3 regions of the Pseudomonas sp. HN11 genome follow, and region 2 is predicted to be linked to each of the others. Evidence: predicted binding sites of a transcription regulator. Region 2 holds the regulator's gene; each other region holds the start of a gene.
What was found. The regulator FliA, encoded in region 2, starts transcription of late flagellar genes. The targets are predictions, from matches to a motif close to CTAAAGTTTNNNNNNNNNNNGCCGNTAA.
Positions count from the first base shown of each region.

Region 1: LVW35_RS15635 (methyl-accepting chemotaxis protein) is a predicted target of FliA. The motif match lies at 2,495-2,522, and genes of this name have one in related genera.
Region 3: flgM (flagellar biosynthesis anti-sigma factor FlgM) is a predicted target of FliA. The motif match lies at 2,160-2,187, and genes of this name have one in related genera.

Region 1 covers NZ_CP089985.1:3,495,325-3,501,302, reverse strand. Annotated here, with positions in the region: gene LVW35_RS15645 (AAA family ATPase) at 1-172, opposite strand, end outside; gene pnuC (nicotinamide riboside transporter PnuC) at 169-732, opposite strand; gene LVW35_RS15635 (methyl-accepting chemotaxis protein) at 793-2,427, opposite strand; gene LVW35_RS15630 (undecaprenyl-diphosphate phosphatase) at 2,647-3,477, shown strand; gene LVW35_RS15625 (DUF1294 domain-containing protein) at 3,474-3,857, shown strand; gene LVW35_RS15620 (MmcQ/YjbR family DNA-binding protein) at 3,846-4,202, opposite strand; gene LVW35_RS15615 (LysR substrate-binding domain-containing protein) at 4,199-5,107, opposite strand; gene LVW35_RS15610 (NAD-dependent succinate-semialdehyde dehydrogenase) at 5,219-5,978, opposite strand, start outside.
Region 2 covers NZ_CP089985.1:4,478,557-4,484,534, forward strand. Annotated here, with positions in the region: gene LVW35_RS20340 (chemotaxis protein CheA) at 1-626, opposite strand, end outside; gene LVW35_RS20345 (protein phosphatase CheZ) at 638-1,426, opposite strand; gene LVW35_RS20350 (chemotaxis response regulator CheY) at 1,445-1,819, opposite strand; gene fliA (RNA polymerase sigma factor FliA) at 1,988-2,728, opposite strand; gene fleN (flagellar synthesis regulator FleN) at 2,725-3,558, opposite strand; gene flhF (flagellar biosynthesis protein FlhF) at 3,665-4,981, opposite strand; gene flhA (flagellar biosynthesis protein FlhA) at 4,994-5,978, opposite strand, start outside.
Region 3 covers NZ_CP089985.1:4,823,310-4,829,287, reverse strand. Annotated here, with positions in the region: gene LVW35_RS21985 (MFS transporter) at 1-374, shown strand, start outside; gene LVW35_RS21980 (flagellar brake protein) at 434-1,183, opposite strand; gene LVW35_RS21975 (flagella synthesis protein FlgN) at 1,280-1,750, opposite strand; gene flgM (flagellar biosynthesis anti-sigma factor FlgM) at 1,799-2,122, opposite strand; gene flgA (flagellar basal body P-ring formation chaperone FlgA) at 2,264-3,028, opposite strand; gene LVW35_RS21960 (chemotaxis protein CheV) at 3,110-4,042, shown strand; gene cheR (CheR family methyltransferase) at 4,085-4,912, shown strand; gene flgB (flagellar basal body rod protein FlgB) at 5,223-5,630, shown strand; gene flgC (flagellar basal body rod protein FlgC) at 5,634-5,978, shown strand, end outside.

The sequences.
Region 1 (5,978 bases), 980 kb from region 2:
GTTGGCCACGGGCGATGGCCGGGATGTCGGCCAGAGTGGTGTCACGTTGATGATCATCGATGAAATAGCGTACGTATTCACTCACCATCAATCCACCGAAATGGGCCTGCAACTCCGACGATAGCCAACTTTTACCGCTGGACTCGGGGCCGGCCAACACTACCACCTTCATGCGTGCAACGCCGGGTCGGCGCGCCATTCGCGCCAGCCTTGCACGGCGATCACGGTGAACAGCGCATAGAGCGCGGCGGTGAGGTAGAGGCTTTTGTAGAGGAACAGCCCGACGAAAATCACGTCCACTGCAATCCAGAGAGGCCAGCACTGCACGCGTTTTTGCGCCATCCACATCTGCGCCACCAGGCTGAAGCCGGTGAGGGCAGCGTCGAGCCAGGGCTGGGCCGCGTCCGTCCAGTGGGCCATGGCAGCACCGAGCAGCAGGCTGCCGACTGCGCCCACCGCCAGGCTGGCCATGATCGCCGGGACACCGAGGCTGGTGACCTGACGTCCTTGCTTGACCTCGCCGGCACGGGTCCACTGCCACCAACCGTAGACTTGCAACGCGGCGTAGACCACCTGCAACAACATGTCGGAATAGAGTTTCACGTCGAAGAACACCCAGGTGTACAGCAACACCATCACCAGCCCGATGGGCCAGCACCAGGGGTTTTGCTTGACGGTCAGCCACACGGCAATCACCCCGAGGGCGGCGGCGAACAGTTCAAGCCCGGACATGGTGATTCCTTGGGAGAGTGGGAGAGGGCGGTGATTGTAAACAAATCACCGCCGTTGCGCTCAGACCTTGAACTGACGCAGAAGGCCGTCGAGCTCTTCGCTCAGGCCGTGCAAATGCGCACTCGCCACACTCGACTGCTCCGCCGCCAGCGCCGTGCTGTGGGACAACCCGGCAGCCTGGGTAACGTTCTGATTGATGTCTTCCACCACGTGAGCCTGTTGCAGGGTGGCGCTGGCAATCGAGGCGTTGAGGCCATTGAGGTTGTGCAGCGCCTGACCGATGGCGGTCAGGCTGGCGCCGGCCTGGCCGGCTTGTTCGATGGTCAGTTGCGAGGCGCTGTGGCTATCGCTGATCACCTTGACCGCGGCTTCCGAGTGGCCCTGCAGGCGTTCGATCATGCCCTGGATTTCGGCCGTGGATTTTTGCGTGCGCTGGGCCAGCAGCCGCACTTCATCGGCCACCACGGCGAAGCCGCGGCCTTGTTCGCCGGCGCGGGCTGCTTCAATCGCAGCGTTAAGCGCGAGGAGGTTGGTCTGGTCGGCAATGGAGCGGATCACTTCGAGCACGCTACCGATCTGGGTGCTTTCGGCAGACAGGGTTCGGATGACTTCCACCGCCTGACTGATGGTGCCGGAGAGCTGGTCGATCTGCTGCAGGCTGCTGTCGATATTTACCTGGCCTTGTTGGGCCTGGGCCTGGGCGTCGCGCATTTCGCTGGCGGCGTGCTCGGCGTTCTTGGCCACGTCCTGCACACCGTAGGTAACTTCATTGATGGCGGTGGCCACCAGCTCCATCTGCTGCGACTGTTGCTGGCTGCGGTCATGGGCCTGGGTCGCGTTGCTGCCCAGTTCCTGGGAGGACTGCCCCAGGGCGTTGGCGCACACCTGCAATTGGCCCACCACCTGGCGCAACTTGGCGGTAAAACTGTTGAAGTGCTGGGCCAATTGAGTGACTTCGTCCCTGCCGTGGGTATCGAGGCTGCGGGTCAGGTCGCTTTCGCCGCTGGCGATATTACCCATGGCGTTCACTGCATCCTGCAAGGGACGCACGATGCTGCGCGCAATCAGTAAGACCAGCAGCGCCATTACCAGCGCGATCCCCAGTCCGATCAATGAGGCTTTCCAGACCTGGCCGCTGAACTCGGCCTGCACATCATCCACGTAGACGCCGGAACCGATGATCCAGCCCCACGGCTCGAACAGTTGGATATACGAGGTCTTGGCCACCGGCGCTTCGGCGCCCGGCTTCGGCCAGCGATAGTTGACGATGCCAGCGCCCTTGGCCTTGGCCAGGATCACGAACTCGTTGAACACGGCAAAGCCGTCGGGGTCGCGGATCGCCGAGAGGTTCTGGCCGTCGAGCTTTGGGTTGGCCGGGTGCATGATCATCACGGGGGTGAGGTCATTGATCCAGAAATAGTCGTCATGGTCGTAGCGCAAGCTGCGTACCACGCTCAAGGCTTGTTTCTGGGCGGCGTCGCGGGTCATCACGCCAGTGGTTTCGAGGCTGTGATAAAACGTCAGGATCCCGCTGGCGGTCTGGACCACATGTTGAGTCTGCTGGCGCTTGGCCTGGTACAGGTCGTCGTGGATCTGTTTGAGCATCAGCAAACCCAGGGCCAGCAGCATCAGCACGGCGACTATCAGGATCAGCCACAGGCGCCGGCTGATCGACATATTGCGCAAACTGTTCATCGTCCTGTCACTCCGTGCTTTTTATAATTGTGGGTGCTGCATCGACTTTTCCGACTTGTCTGATAGGCTTTCGGCCTGTATTCGGAAAACCTGAGTACTGTCTGATTTTTCACAAGATTTTTGCAGGCCAGGGTTGAAACTCAACACCGTGTCTTGTCGTCAGTGAACCATTAAAAAGATCAACAAGGCTTGCCATAGAGCAAGACCTTTGGGGGAAGCATGGATTTTTGGACCGCCATACAGGCTTTGATTCTTGGCGTTGTGGAGGGGCTGACCGAGTTCCTGCCGATTTCCAGCACCGGCCACCAGATCATCGTTGCCGACTTGCTCGACTTTACCGGCGACCGCTTCAACGCGTTCAATATCATCATCCAGCTGGGCGCGATCCTGGCGGTGGTGTGGGAATTTCGTGGCAAGATTTTCGAAGTGGTCAGCGGCCTGCCGACTCAGCGCAAGGCCCAGCGCTTTACCGGCAATCTGTTGATCGCCTTCGTGCCTGCGGTGGTACTGGGGGTGATTTTCGCCGACCTGATTCACCATTACCTGTTCAACCCGATCACCGTGGCCACGGCGCTGGTGGTGGGGGGCATCATCATGTTGTGGGCCGAGCGCCGCGAGCATGAAGTGCACGCCGAAACCGTGGATGACATCACCTGGAAAGATGCGCTCAAGGTTGGCCTGGCCCAGTGCCTGGCGATGATCCCCGGCACTTCGCGTTCTGGCGCGACCATTATTGGCGGCCTGCTCTTTGGTCTGTCACGCAAGACCGCCACCGAATTCTCGTTCTTCCTGGCAATGCCGACCATGGTCGGTGCGGCGGTGTATTCGGGCTACAAGTACCGCGACCTGTTCCAGCCTGCGGACCTGCCGGTGTTCGTCATTGGCTTTGTGACTTCGTTCATCTTCGCGATGATCGCGGTGAAAGGCCTGCTCAAGTTCATTGCCAGCCACAGCTACGCCGTGTTTGCCTGGTACCGCATCGCGTTCGGCCTACTGATCCTGGCGACCTGGCAGCTCGGCTGGATCGACTGGGCGGCGGCCAAGGCATGATGATCCAGCACCCACGCTTGAAGGCGGCGTTCTTTGTGCTGCTGTGTGCGGCGCCGTTGTTGGGTTCGGTATTGGTGTGGCAGCGCGGCGAGACCGTGATCCCGCTGGCGGCCTATGGCCTGGTCAGTGTGATCGCATTCTTCTTGTACTGGAGTGACAAGCGCAAGGCGCGCACCGACAGTTGGCGCACCCCGGAAAATATTCTCCATGCCGTAGAGCTGGCAGGCGGCTGGCCGGGTGCGTTGATTGCCCAGCAGGTGTTCCGGCACAAGACGCGCAAGGTGTCTTATCAGGTGTTGTTCTGGCTGATCGTGTTGCTGCATCAGGTGTTCTGGCTGGACCAGCTGTTCCTCGGTGGCACCTTGCTCTCAGTGCTCTAGCAACAACCCGATCTGCGTGCGCTTGGGCAGCTTGCGCACTACCAACTGGTGGGAACGCAGCAGCAAGCCACGCAATTCCTCAGCGCCCAGCGGGTAGGGCGTATTCATGATGATCCACTGCGCCCGCGCCAAATACGGCGCCGGGTGAATGCCGGGGCGGTCCACATGGCCGAGGAACAGCTCCTTGTCGACCTTGAACGCCAGCGACTCTCCGCGCAGGTTCTGCAATGCGAACATCTTGTTGCCTGCAATCGAAAACACCCGTACGCCACCCCATTTGTAGTCTTCCCGCGCGCCCGGCAGGCTCAGGCAGAACGTGGCGACGTCTTCGTCGGTCATCCTCATAGCAGTCGATCTCCACAGCCTTTGAAACCTTCTTCCAGGTAATCGATCCAGGCCCGAATGGCCGGCAATACGCCCCGGCGATGCGGATACACCGCTTGCAGCCAGCCGCCTGGCAAGGACCATTCCGGCAGCAGTTGCACGAGCCGGCCGCTGGCCAATTCCTCTTCGCAGTACATCATCGGCAGAACGGTGAAGCCCAGGCCCATGATGGCGCTGGCTTTGCGCACGATAAAGTCGTCGATACCCAGACGAGCTTCCATCGCCAGGTCGTGGGCGTTGCCATGAGGGTCGAGAATGCGTTGATGCACCAGGCGATCCGCCTCCAGTGCACCGAGGATCGGTAACTGCCTGAGGTCCTCCAGGGTCGCCACCTGGCGCCCGATCATCAGCGCAGGGCTGGCCACCAGCACGGTCTGGGCCTGGCGCAGGCGTTTGGTCACCAGCAACGGGTCTTCATCGCCCAGTTCGCGCACGCGAAGGGCGACATCGATGCCCTCGGCGACCAAGTCGACACGGCGGTTGACCAAGGTCATTTCCAGCTGCACCTGGGGATGAGCCGCAAGAAATCCAGCCACCATCTCCGGCAGAATGTGCTGAGCCATGCCGACCGGGCAGCTCACCCGCAGTCGCCCGCGGGGTTCACTGGACATGCTGGCCACGGCCTCATCGGCCATTTCCGCTTCCAGCAGCATCGCCTGGCAGTGACGCAGGTAGCGTTCGCCGACGGCAGTGAGGGTCAATTGGCGAGTGGTGCGTTGCAGCAGGCGCGCGCCGAGGCGTTCCTCCAGCTCGGCGATGCGCCGCGACAGCCTGGACTTTGGAATGCCCAACATACGCCCGGCCGCCGCGAAACCGCCGGCTTCCACGACTTTAGCGAAATAGTAGAGGTCGTTGAGGTCTTGCATGATCAACCTAGTGTCCTGTCAGTGGGACGAACTATCCGCGTCTGGCGTGTGCAAATCCACCAGAAAAAAAGCCAGCACCTGGTGGGTGCTGGCTTTTTTCGGCAGGTCTGCCTAGAACTGTGCGCCGGCCATCAACACATACTTCACATGCACGTACTCTTCGATCCCGTAGTAGCTGCCTTCCCGGCCATAACCGGACTGTTTGATCCCGCCAAACGGCACGGATGCCGTGCCCACCGACCCGGAGTTGAGAATCACCATACCGGCCTCCAACTGGCGCGACAGACGCAACGACCGCCCCAGTGCGCGGGTGTAGGCGTAGGCGACCAGGCCGAATTCAGTCTGGTTGGCGCGGGCGATTACTTCCTCTTCGTCCTTGAACGAATAGATTGCGAACACCGGCCCGAAGATTTCCTCGGTCGCCAGGGGGGAATCATCCCGCAAGCCAGTCAACACCGTCGGCTCGTAGAACAGGCCGCCCTTGGCGTGGGGTTTGCCGCCCATCAATACCTTGGCGCCAGCGGCCTTGGCGTCTTCCACCAGGCGCACGACCTTGTCGAAACCCAGTTGATTGACCAACGGGCCGACCACAAAGTCTTCACGCAGGCCTTGGTCCACTTCGATCATGGCCACGGCGTGCTTCACGCGCTTGATGAAGTCTTCGAGGATGCTGTGCTGCACAAAGATCCGGTTCGGTGAGATGCACACCTGGCCCGAGTTACGCAGCTTGGCGCTGACCAGCCCTTTCACCGCCTCATCCAGGTTGGCATCCTGGAACACGATAAACGGCGCGTTGCCCCCCAGTTCCAGGGTCATCTTCTTGATGCTCGCCGCGCATTGTGCGGCGAGCAGTTTGCCGACGCCGGTTGAG
Region 2 (5,978 bases):
ACGGCGTCGGCCGCAAACTGGCCTTTGCCGTGCAATTGATCGAGCAGGGATTCGAACTCAGCGTCGGTGATGTCTTCGCTGGTTGGCGCGGCGACGGGCGCCGCAGGTGCCTCGGCCTCGGCCTTCACGGCACTGAGGGAGTTGAGCAGTTGTTCGAACTCGCTGTCGGTTACATCCGCTTCGGGCTCTGCCACAGGTTCCGGCGCAGCTTCAGCCACCGGCGCCGCCGACAAATCGGCAGGCTCTGCGTAACGCGCCAGGGCTGCCAGCAGTTCCGGCGTGGCGGCAGTGATCGGGGCACGTTCGCGGACTTCGCTGAACATGCCATTGACCGCATCCAGTGCTTCGAGAATCACGTCCATCAATTCCGAATCAACATGACGCTCACCCTTGCGCAGGATGTCGAACACGTTCTCGGCGATGTGGCAGCACTCCACCAGCTCATGGAGCTGGAGGAAGCCGGCGCCCCCTTTTACAGTGTGAAAACCGCGAAAAATTGCATTGAGCAGGTTCGCATCATCCGGTCGGCTTTCCAGCTCGACCAGTTGCTCGGACAACTGCTCTAAAATTTCGCCGGCCTCTACAAGGAAATCCTGAAGGATTTCTTCATCGGCGCCGAAGCTCATGTGGGTGCTCCTTAGAAGCCTAAACTGGATAACAGGTCATCGACATCATCTTGACCCGATACAACGTCTTCACGTTTATCGGCATGAATCTGCGGACCTTCACCCTTGGCGAGATGTTTTTGTGGATCTTTTTCCGAGAGGATCGCTTCGCGGTCATGTTCGATACCGGCAAAACGGTCTACCTGGCCTGCCATAAGCACCAATTTGAGCAAGTTGCTTTCCACTTCGGTGACCAACTGGGTCACACGCTTGATCACCTGGCCGGTGAGGTCCTGGTAATCCTGGGCGAGCAGAATGTCGTTGAGGTTGCTGGAAACCGTACGGTTTTCCTGCTCGCTGCGTGACAAGAACCCTTCGACCCGACGCGCCAATTCACGAAACTCTTCAGCGCCCACTTCGCGGCGCATGAAACGCCCCCAGTCGTTGCTCAGGGCCTGGGCTTCGTTGGCCATACCGTTGACCAGGGGCGTGGCGTTTTCCACCAGGTCCATGGTGCGGTTGGCCGCCGCCTCAGTCAGCCTGACCACATAGGACAGGCGTTCGGTGGCGTCGGTGATTTGCGAAATTTCTTCGGCCTGGGGCATATGTGGGTCAATCTGGAAATTGACGATCGCACTGTGCAGCTCGCGTGTGAGCTTGCCCACTTCCTGATACAGGCCGCGGTCACGGGTCTGGTTGAGCTCATGGATCAACTGCACCGCGTCGCCGAACTGGCCTTTTTCAAGGCTGTCGACCAACTGGTGAGCATGCTTTTTCAGGGTCGACTCAAAGTCTCCCTGTGACGTTTCTTTATGCTCCATAGCTCCCCCGCGATGGCATTAGCCGTGGATGCGTTCGAAGATTTTTTCGATCTTCTCTTTCAAGGCCAATGCAGTGAATGGTTTGACCACGTAACCGTTGACCCCCGCTTGGGCGGCTTCGATGATCTGCTCACGCTTGGCTTCGGCGGTTACCATCAGCACAGGCAGGCTGCGCAGTTTTTCGTCGGCGCGCACGTGGCGCAGCAAGTCGATACCGGTCATGCCCGGCATGTTCCAGTCTGTTACCAGAAAGTCGATGCTCCCGCTGTTGAGGATCGGAATCGCCGTAATGCCGTCATCCGCCTCGACCGTGTTAGTGAACCCAAGGTCACGCAACAGGTTTTTTATGATCCGCCGCATCGTTGAGAAGTCATCAACGATGAGGATTTTCATGTTCTTGTCCAATTCGACCTCCAAGCAGTCTTAAACGCGCCCAGCACCTGGACGCGCCATTTCAATCAACAGGCATTACACAAAAAGGACTGCCAGGGGCACCACGGGCCTAACCCGCGAAGGCTGGTTGCCCTCGCGGTTTCGTCTGCAGTGTCCCCACACTGCCTGTCAGCGCGCTCGCCACTCTCCCAAACGCCCCCGCAAGCGGGCTGCGCACTGGCTGTGCAACTGGCTGACCCGCGACTCGCTGACCCCCAGGACCTCACCGATTTCCTTGAGGTTCAGCTCTTCGTCGTAGTACAGCGCCAACACCAGTCGCTCACGCTCCGGCAAATTGGCAATCGCGTCCGCCAACGCCCCCTGGAAACGCTCATCTTCCAGGTCACGCGATGGCTCCATATGAGCGCTCGCGCCGTCCTCGTGCAGCCCTTCGTGTTCGCCGTCCTGCAGCAGGTCGTCGAAACTGAACAGGCGACTGCCCAAGGTATCGTTCAAAATCCCGTAGTAATCGTCGAGACTCAATTGGAGTTCGGCCGCAACTTCGTGATCTTTAGCGTCGCGACCGGTTTTTGCTTCAATTGCGCGAATTGCGTCACTGACCATGCGCGTATTGCGATGCACCGAGCGCGGCGCCCAGTCACCTTTACGCACCTCATCGAGCATTGCGCCACGTATGCGGATACCCGCATACGTCTCGAAACTCGCACCCTTGCTCGCGTCGTATTTGGTCGACACTTCGAGCAGGCCGATCATACCCGCCTGGATCAAGTCTTCGACCTGGACGCTGGCGGGCAGACGTGCCAGCAGGTGATAGGCAATGCGCTTGACCAAGGGCGCGTAGCGCTCGATCAACTCGCCCTGACTGTCACGGGCAGACTTCTTGTACGCGTTGTAGCCAGTCGCTGTCATAGCACGGGTCCTGCGCTCGTCTGATGCACCAATCGCTCGACGAAAAACTCCAGATGCCCCCGCGGGTTGGCGGGCAACGGCCAGGTATCGACCTTCTGGGCAATAGCCTTGAACGCCAGTGCGCATTTGGAACGAGGGAACGCTTCGTAGACTGCACGCTGCTTTTGCACAGCCTTGCGCACACACTCGTCGTAGGGAACTGCGCCGACGTATTGTAAGGCGACATCGAGGAAGCGATCCGTGACCTTGGTCAACTTGGCGAACAGGTTGCGCCCTTCCTGCGGGCTCTGGGCCATGTTGGCCAGGACGCGGAAGCGGTTCATGCCGTAATCACGGTTAAGCAGTTTGATCAGGGCGTAGGCGTCGGTGATCGAGGTGGGTTCATCGCAGACCACCAGCAACACTTCCTGCGCGGCGCGCACGAAGCTGACCACGGACTCGCCAATCCCGGCGGCGGTGTCGATCACCAGCACGTCGAGGTTGTCGCCGATATCACTGAAGGCCTGGATCAGGCCGGCATGCTGCGCCGGGCTCAGGTGCACCATGCTCTGGGTGCCGGAGGCGGCCGGCACGATGCGGATGCCACCGGGGCCCTGCAGCAGCACATCGCGCAGCTCACAGCGGCCTTCGATCACATCGGCAAGTGTATGTTTGGGCGTCAGCCCCAGCAGAACGTCGACGTTCGCCAGCCCCAGGTCAGCATCCAGCAGCATGACGCGACGGCCAAGCTCTGCCAGGGCCAGGGACAAATTCACTGACACGTTAGTTTTCCCGACGCCACCTTTGCCGCCGGTCACCGCGATCACCTGTACGGGATGCATGCTGCCCATTTTATTTCTTTACCTTGTCTTGCTTAGACGCAGGCTACATGGCTTGGCCGCGTGAATCGCTTGCAGACCATCGATGTAGATACATTTCACGGTGTTCATGCCGCCCTCAACCTACCCGCTTCGCCGGGTTGTGGTACAGGTCGGCGAACATATCGGCCATCGCTTCCTCGCTAGGCTCGTCTTGCATTTGCACGCTGACTGCACGGCTGACCAACTGATGACGGCGCGGCAGATGCAGATCATCCGGGATCCGCGGCCCGTCGGTCAGGTAGGCGACCGGCAATTCATGACTGATGGCCAGGCTCAGCACCTCGCCCAGGCTCGCGGTTTCATCGAGCTTGGTGAGGATGCAACCGGCCAGGCCGCAGCGTTTGTAGCTGTGATACGCAGCGGTAAGAACCTGTTTCTGGCTGGTGGTTGCAAGCACCAGGTAATTTTTCGACTTGATGCCACGCCCGGCGAGGCTTTCCAGCTGCATGCGCAACGCCGGATCGCTGGCTTGCAGGCCGGCAGTATCGATCAATACCACGCGTTTGCGCAGCAGCGGGTCGAGGGCGTTGGCCAGGGACTGGCCCGGGTCGACATGGGTCACCGACACATTGAGGATCCGGCCCAGGGTCTTGAGCTGTTCCTGGGCACCGATACGGTAGCTGTCCATGCTCACCAGCGCGATACTCGAAGCGCCGTACTTGAGCACGTAGCGCGCGGCCAGCTTGGCCAGGGTGGTGGTTTTACCCATGCCGGCAGGGCCGACCATGGCGATCACACCGCCCTCTTCCAGGGGTTCGATTTCCGGCGTGACGATCATCCGCGCCAAGTGGGCCAGCAACATGCGCCAGGCCTGGCGAGGCTCTTCGATTTCGGTGGTCAGGGCCAGCAGGTCGCGGGACAACGGGCCGGACAGGCCGATGCGCTGCAGGCGACGCCACAGGTTGGCCTGTTGCGGCTTGCTGCCTTGCAACTGGTTCCACGCCAGCGAGCCCAACTGCACTTCCAGCAGTTCACGCAGGCCGTTGAGTTCAAAGCGCATCGAATCGAACACACGCTGGTCAACCGCAGGCGCCGGGGCTGGCGCAGCAGGACGCGGCGGTTCTTTGAACGTCGGTTCCACCAGCGGCTCCGCAGCGGTCAGCGGCAGGCCGGCAAACAATTGGCGATTGGTGGTGGCATCGCTGTCGCCACGCATGCTCAGTTCAGCCTGGGCCGATACGATGCGCGAAGCGGTCTTGCGCAGCTCGTCTTCGAGTTCCATGTTCGGCACACGCGGCGCCAGGGCCTGGGGGGTGTAATCCAGGGCAGCCGTCAGCTCGACACCGCCGGCAATACGACGGTTGCCGATAATCGCGGCGTCGGCGCCCAGCTCATCACGAACCAGTTTCATGGCCTGACGCATATCGGCGGCGAAAAAACGCTTCACTTGCATAACCCACTACCCTCAGCCGTTGGGCCCTACTGTCGCGACGATAGTCACTTGCTTGTTGTCAGGAATTTCCTGATAAGCCAAAACGTGCAAATTCGGTACTGCCAGGCGCCCAAACCGCGACAACATCGCCCGGACCGGGCCTGCCACCAGCAGGATCACCGGTTGGCCCTGCATTTCCTGGCGTTGCGCGGCGTCGATCAACGAACGCTGCAGCTTCTCAGCCATGCTTGGCTCCAGCAGAACCCCCTCTTCCTGGCCTTGTCCTGCCTTCTGAATACTATTGAGCAATATTTGTTCCAACCTTGGTTCCAAGGTGATCACAGGCAGCTCGGAGTCAAGCCCTACAATGCTTTGCACGATTGCACGCGACAATCCGACGCGCACCGAGGCCACCAGCGCGGCAGTATCTTGACTCTTGGCGGCATTGTTGGCGATAGCCTCGGCAATGCTGCGAATGTCGCGCACCGGCACCTGTTCGGCCAGCAACGCCTGCAATACCTTGAGCAACTGCGACAGCGACAGAATGCCTGGCACCAGTTCTTCGGCGAGTTTTGGCGAGGCTTTGCCCAGCAAACCCATCAATTGCTGGACTTCCTCGTGGCCGATCAGCTCGTGGGAGTGCTTGTACAGGATCTGGTTGAGGTGAGTCGCAACCACGGTGCTGGCGTCCACCACGGTGTAACCCAGGGATTGCGCCTGGCTGCGCTGGCTGATTTCGATCCACACCGCGTCCAGGCCAAAAGCCGGATCTTTGGCGGTAATGCCGTTGAGGCTGCCAAACACCTGCCCGGGGTTGATCGCCAGTTCGCGGTCCGGGTAGATCTCGGCCTCGGCCAGGATCACGCCCATCAGGGTCAGGCGGTAGGCACTCGGCGCCAGGTCGAGGTTGTCGCGGATATGCACGGTGGGCATCAGGAAGCCCAGGTCCTGGGACAGTTTCTTGCGCACGCCCTTGATCCGCGCGAGCAATTGGCCGCCCTGGTTGCGGTCCACCAAT
Region 3 (5,978 bases), 340 kb from region 2:
CCAGTGTCGGACCGTTGCTCGCCGGTGTGGTGATGAAGCTGTTCGGCAGCCAGATGCTGTATGCGTTTTTCAGCCTGTGCGCGTTGATCCTGGTGTGGCGCATCCGGCCGAAAGCGGTGACCAATCTGCATCAAGTGGACGATGCGCCTCTGCACCACGTGGCGATGCCCGACAGCATGTCCAGCTCGCCGTTGGTAGCGGCGCTTGATCCGCGGGTGGACGAGGCGGTGGTGCAGGAGCAAATGCAAACCGCCCCAGAGCCGGAGCCGGAAGTTGAGCCGGGCCCAGAGGAAGACGAGCCGCTCTTTGAGGGGCCACCTGAACCTGTGGGACCGGATGAGCACCCTCACGATTTGAGCAGGGCGCGTCCCTGAATGTAAAAACGGGCAGATCCCATCAGGATCTGCCCGTTTTTTATAGCGACGTTTAAAGTTTAAAAATCGTCGTCTTTATCGAAGCGCCGTGCTTCTCGTTGCAGTTGGTACACAAAGCGCTCGACCTGGCGCTGCACCAAACCACTCATATTGTGGAAGCGCACGCCGGCGAAGGTGGTATTGATCTTCTCTTCGAAGTGCAGGTAACGCAGTTCGACCGAGGTGGTCATGCTGCCAAAAGGCAGGGCGGCAATAAAGCGATCGTAAACCTGGCCCAGTTGCAGGCGCTCGGAGATGTCCCCTTCAAAGCGCAATTTGCAGCCTGTAGCGGAAATATCCAGCAGCTTACCGCTGGCCGGCGCCTTGAGCTTCTCGCCACCCAGTTCGATATTGACCAATTGAGCCAGCTTCAGGGCGGCGCGGAAGGCGTTGCGGCGCTGGTGGTAGACCACTTCGCCAGGCAGGCTGCCGGTGTAGATGCGGTGGCCGTCTTTTTCGCTGATGCTCATGCCGCCATTGCTTTCCCACGCAACACGCACGCCGTCGTGGAAGCCTTCGATGCGGAAAGGCTCACCGTTTTCCAGGTGGCGCTCGCCGTCACGGGGGATCATTTCATCCAGGGCCAGCGTGCCGCTGTCGCGATTGACATCCACCAGATAGCTCTGGAAGCGCTGGCTACGTTCATGGAAGGTGATGATCAGCGGGTCATGGCTGTCTTGCAGCATCCGCAAGGTGCTGGCGATTTCCAGAGGCGTGGTGAGGACCTTGGGTGGCTGCGGGGCATCTTCCGCATTAAGGGCGTTGAACACGGTTCTTCCATCTCCAGACAAAATACGACTACACGCAAGAGCAGGCATTCTGCCAGTATGTGGCGCGCCTTGGATAGGCCGCGCTGTAAACCGGCGTCAGGCTTGGCTGCGGGTGCTTGGCTTGACCAGGCGCGAGGTGGAGCCCTGAGCGTTGTAAAGCGCCGGAGGCTCTCCGCCGTGAAGTATGCGCAACTGGTTGGCGGTCGTGGCTTGCTGAAGCTGGATCGACTGACCGTTGAGCTGGTTGGCTTCCTGGCACTGGGTGAGCAATTGGTTGAGTTCTTTGCTCTGGGCCAGTAGTTGATCGCCGACCGAGGAGTGGCTGGCCAGCTGCGCGAGCCCATCATGGTCGGCCGGCAGGCCCAGGCTGGTGAGGATCTGGCTGCGTTTTTTGCCGTGCTGTTCCAGCAGGACGATCAGCGACTGCTTGCGTGCCAGAATTTCTTCCAGCAGAGGCATGTCGCGGCCGTAAAGGGCCAGGTTTTCTTCCCTGAGCAGCTCGAGCAACTGTTGCGTCGGCGCTAGATCATCAATGATCAGTTGAAGCAGATTTTCGTCGTGATGCATGGCTGGCCTTGGGGTTTAAGCGTCCAAAAGCCCGGCGCAGGCCTGTGCCTAGCGCTCGGCTTCGAAATTAAGCAGCTTGCTGGCTACACGGTTGCTGTCGACTTTATAGCTGCCATCGGCGATTGCCTGTTTCAATTCGGCCACGCGGGCTTTATTGACCACCGGTTGATCGCGCAGCGAGTCAGTGACCTTCTGCAACTGTTGAGCCTCATTGCTCAGGTGTACGGATTCCCCGCTCTGGCTGGCGCTGGCCTGTTCTGCCTTGGCAGGCAGTGGCTGGGCCTTGGCTTCTACGCTGTCTTTGGTGCCAGTAGCGCGCGTAGGGGCCGACGTGGCCGGGGTGTTATTTAAACGACTGAAATCGATGACCATGATCAAAAAACCTCTGGGTATTTGGACGCTTGCCATGTTTTCGGCCATACCCGGACAAACTTTAGGCTCGATTGACAATAAAACCTACAGGCCAGCATTCAACCGACAGTGTAGGAAAAGCGCGCGCCCGATACCAGTGATCTATAACGCCACCTCCACTTGACCGGGTGCGGTGACCCGCGCCTTGATCACCCGGTTGGAGTTGAGATTCTTCACGCGTATCTGCTCGCTCATGCCGCCGTTGGACAGGGCTTCCCCTGGCATCTTTACCTGCAGCGCACCGCTGCTGGCGGAAATCACCACTTGGTCGCCCTTGCGAATCACCTCGGCTTGCTCCAGATGCACTAGGGTGATGACTTGGTCAGTGACCACTGGTCGGGTCAGTTTTTGCCCGATGGCCTGGTCCAGGGATGTCAGGTAGCCCTGGCTGATCATGCTGATGTCGCGTTCGCGCAACACCACATCCTCGAAACCGATGACCCCGGTGCGTTTGAGTGGGCGAGCCACCACCACCACATCACGGAACAGTTTGACCTGGGCCGGCACAAACACGGTCCAGGGCGAGGCGCCGTCGCAGCGCACCTTGACCGTCACGCGGCCGATGGGCTGGGCTGGGCTTTCCAGGCTGGCTGTCAATTCCTTGTCGCACATTGGCATGCGCAGACGTGGGTCCAACTGGTTGACCTGGATTTCATAACGCCCCGGTGTCTGGGTGGTCGCCAGATAATCTTCTACAGTGAACTCAAGAAAGCCCTGGGTGACGCCGATAAGTAGATCAGGCAAGGTGACGTTGTCTGCGCGGGCCGTGGCGCCCAGGCCCAAGGCAAGCAACGCCAACGGAGCGCAGAGCAATCTGCAATACCGGGTCAGGATGGGGCGTCGGGAAACTGTCGTTTTAATATCCATGACCAATAAATAGCAAAGGCCGTGCCGTTTAGTGTCGGGTGCGCGTCGCACCCTCAAAGGTTTAAGCGTAGGAGTCTGGGCATGGCAGGAGTAATGGATTCAGTAAACCAGCGTACACAGCTGGTAGGGCAGAATCGCCTGGAGTTGTTGCTTTTTCGCCTGGATGGCAAGCAGCTGTATGGCATCAACGTGTTCAAGGTGCGGGAAGTGCTGCAATGTCCCAAGCTGACGATCATGCCCAAGTCCAGCCCGGTGGTGTGTGGCGTTGCCAACATCCGTGGCGCGACGATCCCGATTCTTGACCTGGCCTTGGCCACCGGTTCGGCGGGTTTGCAGGACCGCCAGAGCCCGTTCGTCATCATTACCGAGTACAACACCAAGACCCAGGGTTTCCTGGTGCGCTCGGTGGAACGCATCGTCAACATGAACTGGGAGGAGATCCATCCGCCGCCCAAGGGCACCGGTCGCGATCACTACCTCACGGCGGTGACGCGCGTGGATAACCAGTTGGTGGAGATCATCGACGTGGAGAAAATCCTCGCCGAAGTGGCGCCGACCTCGGAATCGATTTCCGTGGGTGTGGTGGACGCCGAAACCGCGCACAAGGCCGTGTCCCTGCGCGTGCTGACGGTGGACGACTCCTCGGTGGCGCGTAAACAGGTGACCCGCTGTCTGCAAACCGTTGGTGTGGAAGTGGTAGCCCTCAATGACGGTCGCCAGGCGCTGGATTACCTGCGCAAGCTGGTGGACGACGGCAAAAAGCCGGAAGAAGAATTCTTGATGATGATCTCTGACATCGAGATGCCGGAAATGGACGGCTACACCCTCACGGCTGAGATACGCAACGATCCACGCATGCAAAAATTGCATATCATCCTGCATACTTCGTTGTCGGGTGTATTCAACCAGGCGATGGTCAAGAAGGTCGGTGCGGATGACTTTTTGGCGAAATTCCGTCCTGATGACCTGGCATCCCGGGTTGTCGACCGGATCAAGGCAGCAGATCACGGCTAAGGTGTTTTCCTTGGCGGTCATACGATTTTAGAGGCGGTATCAGTGTCTACGGGTAATTTGGATTTCGAACAGTTCCGGGTCTTCCTGGAAAAAGCCTGTGGCATATTGCTCGGTGAAAACAAGCAGTACCTGGTATCCAGCCGTCTCAACAAACTGATGGAACAGCAGGGCATCAAGTCGTTGGGTGAGCTGGTCCAGCGCATCCAGGGGCAGCCGCGCAGCGGGCTCAAGGAGATGGTGGTCGATGCCATGACCACCAACGAAACCCTGTGGTTTCGTGACACCTACCCCTTTGAAGTACTCAAAAACAAAGTGCTGCCGGAGGCCATCAAGGCCAGCCCGGGCCAGCGCCTGCGCATTTGGTCGGCCGCCTGCTCTTCGGGGCAGGAACCCTACTCGATCTCGATGTCCATTGATGAGTTCGAGCGGACCAACATGGGCCAGTTGAAGGCCGGCGCGCAAATCGTGGCCACCGACCTGTCCGGCACCATGCTCACCAACTGCAAGACTGGCGAGTACGACAGCCTGGCCCTGGGCCGTGGTTTGTCCCAGGAACGCCTGCAGCGTTACTTCGACCCGAAAGGGGCGGGACGCTGGGCGGTCAAGGCGCCGATCAAGAACCGCGTGGAATTCCGCTCGTTCAATCTGCTCGATAGCTACGCCAGCCTGGGCAAGTTCGACATGGTGTTCTGCCGCAACGTGCTGATCTACTTCTCGGCCGAAGTGAAGAAAGACATCCTGCTGCGCATTCATGGCACGCTCAAGCGCGGTGGTTATCTGTTCCTCGGCGCCTCTGAAGCGCTCAACGGTCTGCCGGACCATTTCCAGATGGTGCAGTGCAGCCCGGGGATCATCTACCAGGCCAAATAAGCCGTACGCAGTCAAAAATGTGGGAGTGGGCTTGCTCGCGAAAGCGCAATGTCAGTCACTGATAAGGTGACTGACCCACCGCATTCGCGAGCAAGCCCGCTCCCACATTTGTTTTGCGGCAATCCTTTCGAAAGCGGCAACGTCTATTGCCGCTTTACTGGCGTCACGCGGAAACCGCTTGCCGCTTTTCTGGCATTGCCACCCGGCAATCTCCCCTCAGGCCCTTTAAATACGGGCTCAGCGCAAACTGGCACACACCTTGCTATAACCCAGTTAACGAAAAGCAGGTCAGCCCTTGAAGGTTTCCACCATGAGCATCAGCTTCGATAAAGCGCTCGGTATCCACGAACAAGCCCTGGGCTTCCGCGCCCAGCGTGCCGAAGTCCTGGCCAACAACATTGCCAACGCCGACACCCCGAACTACAAGGCTCGGGACCTGGACTTCTCCGCCGTGCTCGCCGCACAGCAAGACAAGACCAAGAACGGCACCTTCGCCTTGAACATGACCAACAGCCGTCATATCGAAGCGCAAGGCCTGAGCAGTGGTGACGAGTCGCTGTTGTATCGCACGCCAATGCAGCCGTCGATCGATCAGAACACCGTCGACGCGCAGCTGGAGCAATCGGCCTACGCCGAGAACTCGGTGAACTTTCAAGCCAGCTTCACCCTGCTTAACAGCAAATTCAAAGGGCTGATGTCAGCCCTGCGTGGAGAGTAAGCCATGTCCCTGTCCAGTGTTTTCAATATTGCCGGCAGTGGCATGAGCGCGCAGACCACGCGTTTGAACACCGTCGCCAGTAACATCGCCAACGCCGAGACCGTGTCTTCGAGCATTGACCAGACCTACCGCGCCCGTCATCCGGTGTTCGCCACCATGTTCCAGGGCGGCCAGGCGGGCGGCAGCGATTCGTTGTTCCAGGACCAGGGCGCCGCTGGCTCCGGCGTGCAGGTGCTCGGTGTGGTCGAAGACCAGAGCAACCTCGAAGCCCGCTACGAGCCCAACCATCCCGCCGCGAACGAAAAGGGTTATGTCTACTACCCCAACGTCAACGTGGTCGAGGAAATG